4 regions of the Paenibacillus sp. J22P51 genome follow, and region 4 is predicted to be linked to each of the others. Evidence: riboswitches for the same ligand, from Rfam matches in the RefSeq annotation. Region 4 holds a riboswitch; each other region holds the start of a gene.
What was found. Region 4 has a riboswitch for cyclic di-GMP ahead of AC58QC_RS04610 (phosphotransferase). Riboswitches for the same ligand answer to the same signal wherever they lie in the genome.
Positions count from the first base shown of each region.

Region 1: linked by a shared signal. The riboswitch ahead of AC58QC_RS22260 (PilZ domain-containing protein) and the one ahead of AC58QC_RS04610 (phosphotransferase) in region 4 are both predicted to bind cyclic di-GMP.
Region 2: linked by a shared signal. The riboswitch ahead of AC58QC_RS11245 (diguanylate cyclase domain-containing protein) and the one ahead of AC58QC_RS04610 (phosphotransferase) in region 4 are both predicted to bind cyclic di-GMP.
Region 3: linked by a shared signal. The riboswitch ahead of AC58QC_RS15920 (response regulator) and the one ahead of AC58QC_RS04610 (phosphotransferase) in region 4 are both predicted to bind cyclic di-GMP.

Region 1 covers NZ_JCAUAZ010000012.1:20,995-24,209, reverse strand. The annotation lists gene prfA (peptide chain release factor 1) at 1-15, opposite strand, end outside; gene ychF (redox-regulated ATPase YchF) at 49-1,149, opposite strand; gene AC58QC_RS22260 (PilZ domain-containing protein) at 1,228-1,962, opposite strand; cyclic di-GMP riboswitch class I at 2,074-2,160, opposite strand; gene tadA (tRNA adenosine(34) deaminase TadA) at 2,437-2,874, shown strand; tRNA gene AC58QC_RS22250 (tRNA-Arg) at 2,948-3,021, shown strand.
Region 2 covers NZ_JCAUAZ010000004.1:69,522-72,736, reverse strand. The annotation lists gene AC58QC_RS11250 (phosphatase PAP2 family protein) at 473-1,135, shown strand; cyclic di-GMP riboswitch class I at 1,393-1,484, shown strand; gene AC58QC_RS11245 (diguanylate cyclase domain-containing protein) at 1,556-3,215, shown strand, end outside.
Region 3 covers NZ_JCAUAZ010000006.1:274,190-277,404, reverse strand. The annotation lists gene AC58QC_RS15930 (CotH kinase family protein) at 1-976, shown strand, start outside; gene AC58QC_RS15925 (SET domain-containing protein) at 1,005-1,361, shown strand; gene AC58QC_RS15920 (response regulator) at 1,499-1,861, opposite strand; cyclic di-GMP riboswitch class I at 1,964-2,052, opposite strand; gene AC58QC_RS15915 (VOC family protein) at 2,801-3,184, shown strand.
Region 4 covers NZ_JCAUAZ010000001.1:1,156,518-1,159,732, forward strand. The annotation lists gene AC58QC_RS04600 (hypothetical protein) at 1-302, opposite strand, end outside; gene AC58QC_RS04605 (hypothetical protein) at 525-656, shown strand; gene AC58QC_RS04610 (phosphotransferase) at 797-1,771, opposite strand; cyclic di-GMP riboswitch class I at 2,057-2,145, opposite strand; gene galU (UTP--glucose-1-phosphate uridylyltransferase GalU) at 2,286-3,170, opposite strand.

The DNA.
Region 1 (3,215 bases), on a different contig from region 4:
AAGTCGATCCAACATAGGGGATCACTCCTTTCTTGTTTTTATTGTTAATTAAACATTGAAGCGGAAATGCATAACATCGCCGTCATTAACCACGTACTCTTTACCTTCAAGGCGTACTTGGCCTTTTTCTTTCGCACCAGCCATGGATCCAGCAGCAGCCAAATCGTTATAAGAAACAACCTCTGCACGAATAAATCCACGTTCGAAATCCGTATGAATGACGCCAGCCGCTTGAGGAGCCTTCGTTCCTTTACGGATCGTCCATGCTCTAACTTCTTGAACACCAGCTGTGAAATACGTATACAAGCCTAGCTTTCTATACGCTGCTTTAATCAATCTATTCAAGCCGGACTCTTGAAGTCCCAACTCTTCCAGAAACATGGCTTTTTCTTCGTCTTCCAGCTCAGCGATTTCGGATTCAACCTTCGCACTAATGGAAACGACTTCGTTGTTTTCTTTCTCAGCGAATTCCTTCACAATTTTAACGTATGCATTGTCGTCCGCAGTTGCAACTTCATCTTCACTCACGTTTGCCGCGTAGAGCACTGGCTTCATCGTCAGCAAATGTAGATCGCGAACTAGAAGACGCTCGTCATCTGTTAAATCCAAGCTGCGTGCTGGCATATCATTATATAAGGCTTCTTTGATACGTTCCAAACACTCAACTTCAGCTACTACTTTCTTGTCGCCGCCTTTGAGGTTTTTGCGTGAACGCTCGATCTTTTTATCAACCGACTCAATGTCTGCCAAAATCAATTCAAGATTAATCGTCTCGATGTCACCAATCGGATCGACTTTCCCAGAAACGTGAGTAATATTATCATCCTCAAAACAACGTACAACATGCACAATCGCATCGACTTCACGGATGTGTGCTAGAAATTTATTACCAAGGCCCTCGCCTTTGCTCGCACCCTTAACCAAACCCGCAATGTCAACGAATTCGAAGGCCGTCGGAACGATGCTCTTAGGCACAACGATTTCCACCAGCTTCTGCAATCTCTCGTCTGGTACTTCTACTACCCCAACATTCGGATCGATCGTACAGAACGGATAATTCGCAGATTCTGCCCCCGCCTGTGTAATTGCATTAAACAATGTCGATTTTCCTACGTTCGGTAGACCGACGATACCTGCTTTCAAAGCCATTGTCGTTACAACTCCTTAATTTTCGAAAATCATCCTTCTTATTATATAGTACTTGGAGGGCAAAAAAAAGCCTGCAAGCTATTGATTGGCTGCAGTCTTTTTTTCCATTGCTTTTTTGAACTCGTCATCCCGCTTCTGCTCGAAGTAGGTTTCGATCTGATTTCGTAGGATGAACCCGCGCAGCGCATTGCTTTGTTCCTCTGGATAGCTTTCGAAGCTGGCCCCGTAGTAGTAGCTGTCTTCCAGCTTTTCTTTCCGTATAATTTCCAACATGCAAGGCAGCTCGAAACCTAATTCCAACTCGACTTGAAGCAAACACTTCTTATGAAGAATACCATCGATCATGGAATTATCATTGATGGTAAATCCAATTCCATTCATCGAGATATTTTTAATCGATAGTTCAATGGGATTTTCAAGGACATGCAGTTCTTTTTGTTGGATATTCTGAAAACCTATAATCTGACCCGTGTTTTTCACATTCACCCGCGGGAACTCCCGTTTCTCCGAAAACTTCTTCCGATTCTCAGGTGGATTGATCACAATGAGTGAACCAGGTTCTTTCGCTACGACTGTCGTTTGAAGGACGAATAGACCCGACTTGGTATATAACGTCATTTTCGCCTTATCTCCAAGCTGAAAAACATCATATTCGGGCAACTCGATCTCCATGATGTCTCCTTGGGCATAGGTAAGAATACCTGTAGACACGAAATCATCCTTAGACAGAACAGCCTTGCAATCAATTAATACTTCCGCATCGTATCCTTCTTTACTCCCATACCGCTTCAATGCATCCTGCTTCATCGCCATGTGTACCAACACCCTCCTTCTACAAATGGATTCTACAGAACTTCTCCGCACAAAATAGACTGCCCCCACACAAAGGAGCAGCCTATCACCTTAATCAAAAAAGCATCGATTTTCGGTAACCAGGCTGCCATAGTTCATTAGAACCGTAGACCCTCAGCTTTGCGTCCTTGCTTTTCAACAAGTTTGCTATTGTCGAACCCTGCCGTGTCATTGTATGTAAGCTCATCGTTTATGGTCTAAAAGACCCACTGTTATCACCATTATACGTAGCCTAGATATTTCTTTCAACTAAAATCCTTGCATAGGCGATGTTTTTATTGTATGAATGTGTAGTGGATTGAATATCCACAGGTTTATAAGTTATCCACATTGTTATCCACAGCTTGTTAACAACGAATATTTGTTCGATTTTTATGCACATGTGGATAAACTATTATTGCGAGGTGTCCCCCTGTGGATGAACATATCCCCTGGATGAGAGAAGCGATTGGAGAGGCGATGAAAGCCGAAGCCATCCGCGAAGTTCCTATTGGCGCGATCGTCGTCCATCAAGGTCAAATCATTGGCCGCGGCTACAATTTACGTGAAACAACCTTAGATCCCCTCGCGCATGCGGAGATGATCGCGATTAAGCAAGCGAGCGAGCATTTGCAGGCTTGGCGCCTGTTGGACTGCCAGCTTTATGTAACTCTGGAGCCTTGTCCGATGTGTGCAGGAGCGATTGTGCAAGCGCGTATTCCGCAGGTCATTTACGGTACGGTGGATCCGAAGGCCGGCTGTGCGGGGACGTTGATGAACTTGCTGCAGGAAGACCGGTTCAATCACCGTGTCGATGTGGTGAGTGGCGTTCTGCAAGAGGAGTGTTCGACGATGCTGACGCAATTTTTCCGAAAATTGCGCGGGAAAATGTAATTAGTGAAACCTCCCCCATTGGGCTAAAATGGTTGCAGTTAGAAATCATCTCATGGTAGAATGACGATACTATGCGCCCGTAGCTCAGCAGGATAGAGCAACAGTTTCCTAAACTGTAGGTCGTACGTTCGAATCGTATCGGGCGCGTAAAAGTACCTTTAAACCTTGATAATTCAAGGTTTTTTTGTTTTTTTAGGGGATAAATTCCTTCTGATGATAAACAACAGTCTATACCTAGAATATATGTAGACTGTTGTTCTAAGTCTAATGAGACTGTTGGTATGCCTAGCCAATAGAAATAAGTGTAACCTTCTTCTGGTCAATCTCAGGAGGTTTATAGA
Region 2 (3,215 bases), on a different contig from region 4:
CCATCCTTATACCCTAAAATTTGCAGAAAGGATGTAGGCGCCACTCCTTAGGCGCTACAGCAAGCCAGGGCGCGACCTAGTCATACACCTTTCTGGATCCATGATAAAACACTCGATTAAAATATTTATTTACTATTATATGATAGTTATAAGCTATACGACAAGAAGTGCGTAGAAGAAGTCTTACCGGATAGTCCTTATGGCGTGGAAATCACTCGCGGGAATGAGATAATGTCCTTGTCAGAATATGTGGAGACTATTATGGCGAGGAGGACTGGAGACTACATGAGATGGCGGGAATGCACAATAAAGGAAACAAACACCTTACTTATTAGCAATAAAAGTATTCCCAAATTCATTAAAAATAATAGCTAGTTCATTCGCGAATGTGGCTATACTAACAAATGGGTATCCCGACCTATCCATTCACCCACCTATTTGATTACACCTAGAAATTGGAGCTATCTTGATAATGAATTCTAAATTAAAAGTCACCATTTTTCTTATTTTGAGCATACTCACATTAATTAGCTTTAGCGTGGTGGCCTCCATGTTAAAGGGGCAGTGGATCGCAGCTTTTGACAGTGGTATCATCTCATATATTCAAGGGCTGGAAACGCCATGGTTAACTTCCATGATGAGGTTGTTTACATACATTGGTTCGTCGCCAGTTGTCATTGTCATTTTCCTTGGCAGCTTGTTTATTCAAATTAAATTCCTGCATCACCGCAAAGAATTAATTCTGTTTGGAATTCTACTTATCGGCACCGTAGGTTTGAATCAGCTTCTTAAAATCATCTTTCAGAGAGAGCGCCCCTCCCTCCATAGGTTAATTCAAGAGACGGGATACAGCTTTCCAAGTGGTCATTCCATGGCAGCCTTTGCCTTATATGCTTCACTAGCGTTTCTACTTTGGAGACACCTTCCCTCAAAGTTTGGCAGGACCGTGGTCATTTTGAGCAGCATAAGTATGATTCTTCTCATTGGTATTAGCCGGATCTACCTCGGTGTCCATTATCCTAGTGATGTTGTAGGTGCCTATTTGGCAAGTGGATTTTGGTTCACGTTCATCGTTTGGCTATTTCAATGGTATATGGAGTATCGCTATAACAAAAATAAGGCAAGTAGTAGTTAAAATTCTTCACCTCCCCCTTTCTAATACAAGTATTTTATGTCATCATCCAGTAAGCCTCATAAACACGGATTAGTCACTTCTAACGTGACTAATCCGTGTTTTTTACCTATAAAGTAAAAAAATGGTTCGTCTTTACCTTTCTTTATTATATTCGACAAAAGACCGCATTTATCGCTATATACAGGTAATTTTTACCTGCTCTATAATAGTTAAATAGTAGTAGATGGAATGGGTACTGAAGTACAGATAAACATGAAAATCGAAAAGGGCAAATCATCGGAAACGATGAGACGCAAAGCCATGGCCTAACGCATGCCAATTCGGATGCTATGGTTGACAGGTTGCCGAATTTGAAGGGATGATCCTTTATTCGGGATGATCCTTTTTTTTATGCCGGGACAATAGTAGGAGGGATCTCTTATGCATAATTCGCTATCGGAAAGTTATAATTTCGTGCTTGTTCTGCTTTCGTTCGTTATTGCGCTGCTTGCCTCGTTTACGGCTTTGAATCTAGCTCGGAAAGTATCCACTTCGGAAGGATGGCACCAGAAGAGCTGGATTATATGTAGTTCCCTCGTGATGGGTGTAGGCATATGGTCCATGCATTTCATCGGGATGCTAGCTTTTCATTTGCCCAGTGGCGTGACCTATGATATTTCGATTGTCAGTATCTCCATTCTTGTAGCGGTTGGAGGTGCACTGGTCGGACTTGTGGTCGCCTTCCAAGCGAGCTCTATCCGTTCGAGGTTCCTTATTGGCGGTACATTCATGGGGTTAGCAATTAGCGGCATGCATTATATCGGTATGGCCTCGTTACTACAAGTGACTACTCACTATAAGCTCGTACCGTTCACGTTATCGATTGTGATCGCCATACTAGCATCCATCACGGCGCTTTACTTCTTTTTCAAACGGAACCATCACCGACTCTTCATTAGTAGTCTTATTATGGGTATAGCGATTACAGGTATGCACTATATGGGCATGTCATCCGCTGTGATGACGTTTCCTCCGGTAACACTTCCGCATAGTGCCAATGCTGTGAATATGGACTTCATTATCGTGGCTATGTATGTGGCATTTGGAACGCTGCTCATCTTTGCCATCAGTTTTATTAGCTCGCTCTCTGTGGATCGACGATTGGCGGAACAGATTGCGCTTAAAGCTTCTATATTAGAATCAGCCATCGATTGTATCTTCATGTTCAAATCTCAGGGCTGGATCATTGAATTCAATCCTGCAGCAGAAGCCATATTCGGCTACGCGCGCAAAGAAGCGCTGAAACGTACGTTATTCGATCTCCTCTTTCCTTTCGATCAAGACGGACAAGATGCTGCTTTGTTATATCAACTGTTAAGTCAGAAGGCCGATTCCGTCATTGGCAGACGCTTTGAAATTATCGCGTACCGATCAGACCGCAGCAAGTTTCCGGCCGAAATTATCATTACGGATATCATTTATGGGGGGAAAACGATTTATACGGCCTACCTCAGGGACTTAACGGAAAAAAGGAAATCAGAAGAACTCATTCATCAGTTAGCGTACTTCGATCATTTAACTGGATTGCCTAATCGCAATCAATTCAATGAGCTGTTCCAGCATACTTTAGCTCACGCCCAACAGCACCATGAGACCTTAGGCGTTATGTTTCTGGATATTTATCGGTTCAAATGGATTAATGATTCCTTCGGTCATCTGGTTGGGGATCACACCTTGCATAAATTTGCTGATTTACTCTCTAGTTGCTTACCCGAGAATGGGACCGTCTCTAGATTAAGCGGCGATGAATTTATCATCTTGCTTCCCCAAGGGAATCAACAAACGATTAGAGAGCAAGCCCAGAACATCATCGCTTTGTTGGAGATTCCTTTTAACATGGATATTGGGGATATTTATGTCTCTACGAATATTGGTATTTCGATGTATCCCTACGATGGCGATACACAAGAGCTTTTGCTCAAGCATGCAGACCAAGCCATGTATGCCGCCAAGGATCTGGGGCGAAACAATTACCAATTCTTTCAACAAGGTATGCACATGAAATTCCCCCAGAAAATTGTCTTGGAACAATATTTGCAAG
Region 3 (3,215 bases), on a different contig from region 4:
AGACAACATTCCTTATGAGATTGGGATTTCATATCGGGGGGATCATACCCGTAAATTTCGAAAAAAATCCTATAGCATCGACTTTAGGTCATATAAAGAAGAATTTGCTGGGCGTGAGATACACTTAAATGCGGAATACCGAGATCCATCCTTATTACGCAACAAGCTTTCTTTTGATTTTTTCCAGAGCATTGGATGTATTGCTCCAAATAGTAAGCATGTATTTTTAGAATTGAATGGGGAAAAAAAGGGGATTTATCTAGAACTTGAATCAGTGGATGAATTTTTTTTACGAAAAAGAGAACTACCGCAAGGTCCTATTTATTATGCCACGATCTACCATGCAAATTTTTCTTTATTAACACCGAAGCAAAATCCAAAACCTTCACTCCTATCTGGATATTTTCAAAAAATGGGTAGTGAGAAGGATAATCAAGATTTAGAAAGGTTTATTATGAAAATAAATACAATTAACCGAGACCAATTTGGTGAAGCGATAAAAAAGGATATGGATATCAACAATTATTTATTGTGGTTATGCGGAGCAGTTTGTACCCAAAACTACGATGGGTTTATTCATAACTATTCTTTATTTCGAAATGAAGAGACGGGATTATATCAGATGATCCCTTGGGATTATGATGCAACTTGGGGACGAAATTGGAATGGTGAAATAATGGAATATTTTGCTGTTCCAATTGAAGGCTATAATACACTCACTGCACGCCTTTTGGATGTAATGGAAATAAGGCAGCAATACCGTCGTATGATGGAAGAAGTTTTAGAAACGAAATTTACGGTTAAAGCTATAGAACCTATGGTGACAAATCTCCATAAGCAATTAAACCCCTATATTTCTTTGGATCCATTTAAAAAGGAATCCATTGCGCTATTTAATAGTGAGCCGGAATTAATCCTACGCTTCATTGAAAAACGCAACGGCTATCTTCGAAAGCATCTAAAGGATCTTGCATAAAGGAGGGAGTACGCTGAAAAAAATTGAAATGAAAAATACAGGGAAATATGGTAGAGGAGTTTTTGCAACCGAAAATTTTAAAAAAGGTGACTTAATTGAGTCAGCTCCGATTATTGTTGTCTCCAAAGACGAATGGGAAGAAATGAGGGAAAGCATTCTCAAAAACTATGTTTTCCGTTGGGGAGAGGATAAAGCTATAGTTCTAGGATACGGTGTTTTATATAATCACTCTTTTTCACCAAATGGGAGATATTTATCGAATAAAAATAATTTAACCATGGACTTCTATGCCTATAAAGATATTAAAGCGGGTGAAGAGATATTGATTAATTACAATGGAGACCCTAAGGACCAATCTTCATTGTGGTTTAAGGTTATCGATTAATACAAAGTGAAACAGATAGTTTAGTCTTACAAGAAAGGGTCATCCCGCAAAGGATGGCCCTAAATTTTGCCGTTACAGACAGCGCGGTGAACCGTATGTTAGATGTCAGTATAACTAAAGTATCCTTTTTGTCGACCTCATAAAGTTAGTAACTTTTGTACTGCATCTGCTATCCTGTCTTTATCAAAAGGCTTCACAATAAAATCGTTAGCACCTAAGGAAATAGCCTCAATAACAAAAGATTGTTGCCCCATCGCTGATACCATGATTATCTTTGAATCACTTGCGTATTTTTTAATTTCCTTTAAAGCAGTAATACCGTCCATCTGTGGCATTGTAATATCCAACGTAACAAGATCTGGGGAATGTTGAAGAAACATAGATACTGCCTCAAGTCCATTCGATGCTTCAGCAATAATTTCATGACCTAATTCTGTTAAGATGTTCTTTATCATTAATCGCATAAACATAGAATCATCTGCAATCATTAGTCTTGCCATTTAAATTTCACTCCAATGTGTGGGCTTATTTCCCGTTATTATCTATGAACATAAAAATATCCCCTTATAAAGAACAAAGGGGATTGTATCTCTCTCCCTGGGTTCGGTAACTGGCAAGCGTAGCGAAATATCTCGCCTTAGCCCCTTTAGCTTTGCGTCACTAATTTTCATTAGTTTTGCCCTTATCGTACAGAAGAACTAATATCATGTTACTAAAAATTATAACACCTCTATTACTAGTAATAAAGTCCTATATTTAGAGGAAGCGATTATTAACGTTTTAATAACATAAGTCCAAGCCAATATAATAGCCAATTCATATACTGTTACTATCTTGTGATCAAGAGGGTGATAGGGATGGGATTAATATTTAATCGAAATGTTAGAGTTACTTTTTTCTCGGGTTTTAACTTTACTGGAAGAAGTCTAACATTTAGAAGAGGCGTGGCAGTTTCAAATCTGGGATTATTCGGTTTTAACAACATCATCTCCAGTTTTCGGCTAAGAAATGTTTTTTTTCCTAGTCAAGTTACGTTAGTACTGTTTTCAGGGCGCAACTTTACAGGGAATTTTCGGATTTTCCGTGGCAGCCAGAACATTTCAGACTTACGAGCTTTCAACTTTAACAATGTAACCTCGTCGTTTATTCTAGTTGGATTCCGGATAACAACTTCTCAGATTCGTAGCCTTCAACGCACAGGCAGTATGCCAAGCGGCATTTCCGAATTATAGGCTAAAGGGACGCTGAAAAGCGCCCTTTTTTCTTGAAATTTTTTTTTGATTCAAACCTAATAAAAAAAATGTTGCATATAACTACAAAAGAATTTAATATAGTAAAAATTACCATTGGAGTTATGTCAGGTGAGTGACGTTATGGTTCCCCGCATTATTGGGATGGGCGGTTGGGTGAGAGATTATTTAAAAAAAGGAGCTAAACATATGATCGAATTTGAATGTATACATCATGTAAGTATAGCTGTGAGAGACTTAGAAAAAGCTAGGGGATTTTATTCAGAGGTTCTTAAATTACAAGAAATCGAACGTCCACCTTTTAAATCCAAAGGTATATGGTATGCAATTGGGAAACAGCAGCTTCATCTATTAGAACATCCAGAAGCTGAAACATTACGTAGAAGTGGAATTGATTCTGTTGATGGTCATTTTGCTGTTTGGGTTAAAAGCTACAAAAACACAATACAATGGCTTGAAGAATCTGGCATTCCATACGAAGCTAGACCTCAAAGTGTTGCAGGGTTTGCCCAAATATATATTCTTGATGTGGACTGCAATATTATTGAATTTGATGCTGCATATGACTCATAAATAAAAAACGAAGAAGGATAGCTACTTGTGG
Region 4 (3,215 bases):
GTGGTAGATTGAGTCTGACTACCTTGGGTATTAGTTTCTCCCTGCTTAGAAATAGGAACCAAAGACCCTGCCGCTTTATCAGTTGCCACTACACCACTTTCAGCTTCCTTACTGATGCCAATCGAACCTGTCAAACTAGCACTCTCTAAAGCTTGTCCACTAATTTCAATAGGGATCTGCGGAATCATCGATTGTAGGACATACGACATAGCTATATTCATGCCATAATACCCAATAGCAAGTAGAACAACCAGACTACTTCCTACCCATAGTATTCGATTCTTCCACTTCTTCTTTAACATATCTTCACCTACCAAGTCTCATACTGGATAATTCCTATTATAAGCTTTTTGAGCCATGAAGTCACATCTTGTCGATCGAAAAAGCATAAAAAAAGCACCCTGAGGGTGCTTTAACGCAAAAAAAAAAGAAATCGTTCACAATTCTCAACGACAAATTTCGACAGCCTTTTTATAGGTCTAAGGTTATATTGAAGTAAGTTACATCATACGGGAGGCTGTGCGATGCCAAATTACTATTTTACAGAAGTTTGGACGCCATTGAAATTGGCTGGTATTAAGCTTTTCAAAGACGATGAAGGCGCTATTTGGATCAAATACTGGGCTTTTAAACGCAGACGACTATCGAGCAAGTAAATTTAGGCATAGCTGGCGTCTCTGATCAGGCGTCGGCTATCGACTCGATTTGCGAATATTTTACAAGTATAAGCTAAAATGCACCAAATGAAGAGGGACCAAAGACAGGGTCATTAGTCCTATTTTGTAGTCCAGGCGACTTAAGCTCTCTCACAATAGGCCAAACACGCCACAAGTGAATGCATCGTTTCTTGCTGGGCACGAAGCAATTTGGATGTATCCCACTGTCCTTTCTGTAAATCTTTCTCAATTAGTCCAAGCATCCAGACTGAATGAACAATCGCATATCGATGATAATCAGCAATAAAGTTTCCAGAATCGGCTTCCCATCCCAAGGAAACTCTCTGATTCAAATACGCATGTAACGCGTCTAGACGTGTAGAGGAACTGATCATTTTCGGAAAGTCGGGATGACTCATATCTAACAAACCATATAAATCCCAGAACACCGAATTATGATGCATGAATTCCCAATCTAGAATAATAAACTCATCGCCACGCCGGCATACATTCCCTTGATGATAATCACCATGCGAAATAACAATCTCTGTTTCAAAAGTTCCGTTCCATTGCATAATGAGTTGCTCGATAGCTGCAACTTTTTCTTTGTCAAAACCTAGTCGAAGCAAACGCTTCCCCATATCGTGAAACCCATTCAAATCATCTTGTTTCAAGTCGGTTAGATCTGTCTTATCCCCTTTGAAACGCGACGGCACCCTATCATGTGGCAGCATATGCCATAAGGGAATACACGCGGTGGCAACGGCATACTCGTTATCCTCCAACTGGTGCGACATCTTGCCCATATCCTCATAAATAGCCCAATAGCTCTCGGGATCCTCGTGTTCGGCAGATGCATACAGCGCAGGAACGCGAACTGGTATTGATCCTAGTAGGTGTTCGTATATCCATTTCTCGCGACCGCATGTCGTTCCATTCGTTAATGGTTTGAAAATATACGACTCACGCTGTCCATCCATATCTATCCAGAAGCGCTCAATCACTTTGCCATTCCGTCCTGTATACAGGGACTGCCTACCTATTATCCTAGCGGCATCCAACTCGCCACTGGGCTTCACCATACTTGAGAGCACCTGTTCAAGCTGTTTGTTCACCGCAATTCACCTCCATCATCCTACCTTCTCTCTTATAGTTATTCACTAATGGCTATACATTCCCTCTTCCTGCAAAAGAAAAAAAGCACCTGCTCTAGGTGCCTTCGCTTATGTATGCAATTTCGTTCGGTGATAATTAATTTTATTAAAAATCTTCGCTCTCTCGATGTCACAGATGCAGCTATCCAGGATAACCTCATTAAATCTTAAACAAAAAGAATGCCAAAACTTATCCATTCTAATTCCTCCTTGATTTCACATAAATCCACTGCGGAGGCACGATGATTCGGAAGCTGGCTGACATACTGGATTGACCCACCTTAGTCCCTGTAGCTTTGCGTCACTGATTTTCACCAGTTTTGCCATTATCGTCCAATTTATGTGAATGACTTATATACCTATTGTAGCAAATGTATAATTTGCGGCAATGGGCTTTTCGTCGTGTATCTCTTGGAGGGTAGAGATGTCTAAAGTACTAGACTTTGGAATAAAAAAATAAACTAATAAATCAGGGTTAATGATTAGTAACTTTCTCGTTCTCAGTAACTGAAATCAAGTATTTGAGAAACTCATTACGAAGATCTTTATTTCTCAATGCGTAATCCACTGTTGCTTGTAAGAAACCCAGTTTATCACCTACGTCGTACCTTCTACCCATAAAGTTGTATGCATACATTATTTCTTTTTGTGCTAGTACTTTAAGTGCATCGGTTAATTGGATTTCTCCACCTTTACCAGGTTCGGTATTTACCAAGATTTCAAAGATTGCGGGGGTAATAATATACCTTCCAAGTATAGCTATTCTAGATGGAGTATCTTCAACATTTGGTTTTTCAATTAACCCATTTACTTTATAAACTTTAGTCGCAATCTGTTTTCCTTCAACAATCCCATATTTATTAACCTCTGCGAGCGGAACTTCTTGTACTCCAAGAATTGTTGTCCTATACTCTTCATACGATTCAATCATTTGCTTTAAACACGGCTTATCTCCATAGACAATATCGTCACCAAGTAATACAGCAAATGGTTCATTTCCAATAAAGCTTTTCGCGCAAAGAATCGCATGACCAAGCCCTTTAGGCTCTTTTTGGCGGATATAATGAATATTAACCATTTCGGAGATTTTACGAACTTCTTCTAAAAGTGCGTATTTCCCTTTCGCTTCCAATTCAACCTCTAGTTCAACTGATTTATCAAAATGATCCTCTATCGACTTTTTATTTCTTCCAGTAATGATTAGTATTTCTTCTATCCCAGATTCAACCGCTTCTTCTATAATATATTGTAATGTAGGCTTATCTACAATTGGTAACATCTCTTTTGGTTGCGCTTTAGTTGCTGGCAAGAAACGCGTTCCTAAGCCCGCTGCAGGTATAATCGCTTTACGTACTTTCATTTCTGTTTTCCTCCACAAAAAGTATAAAAATAGGGATAAAGGTAA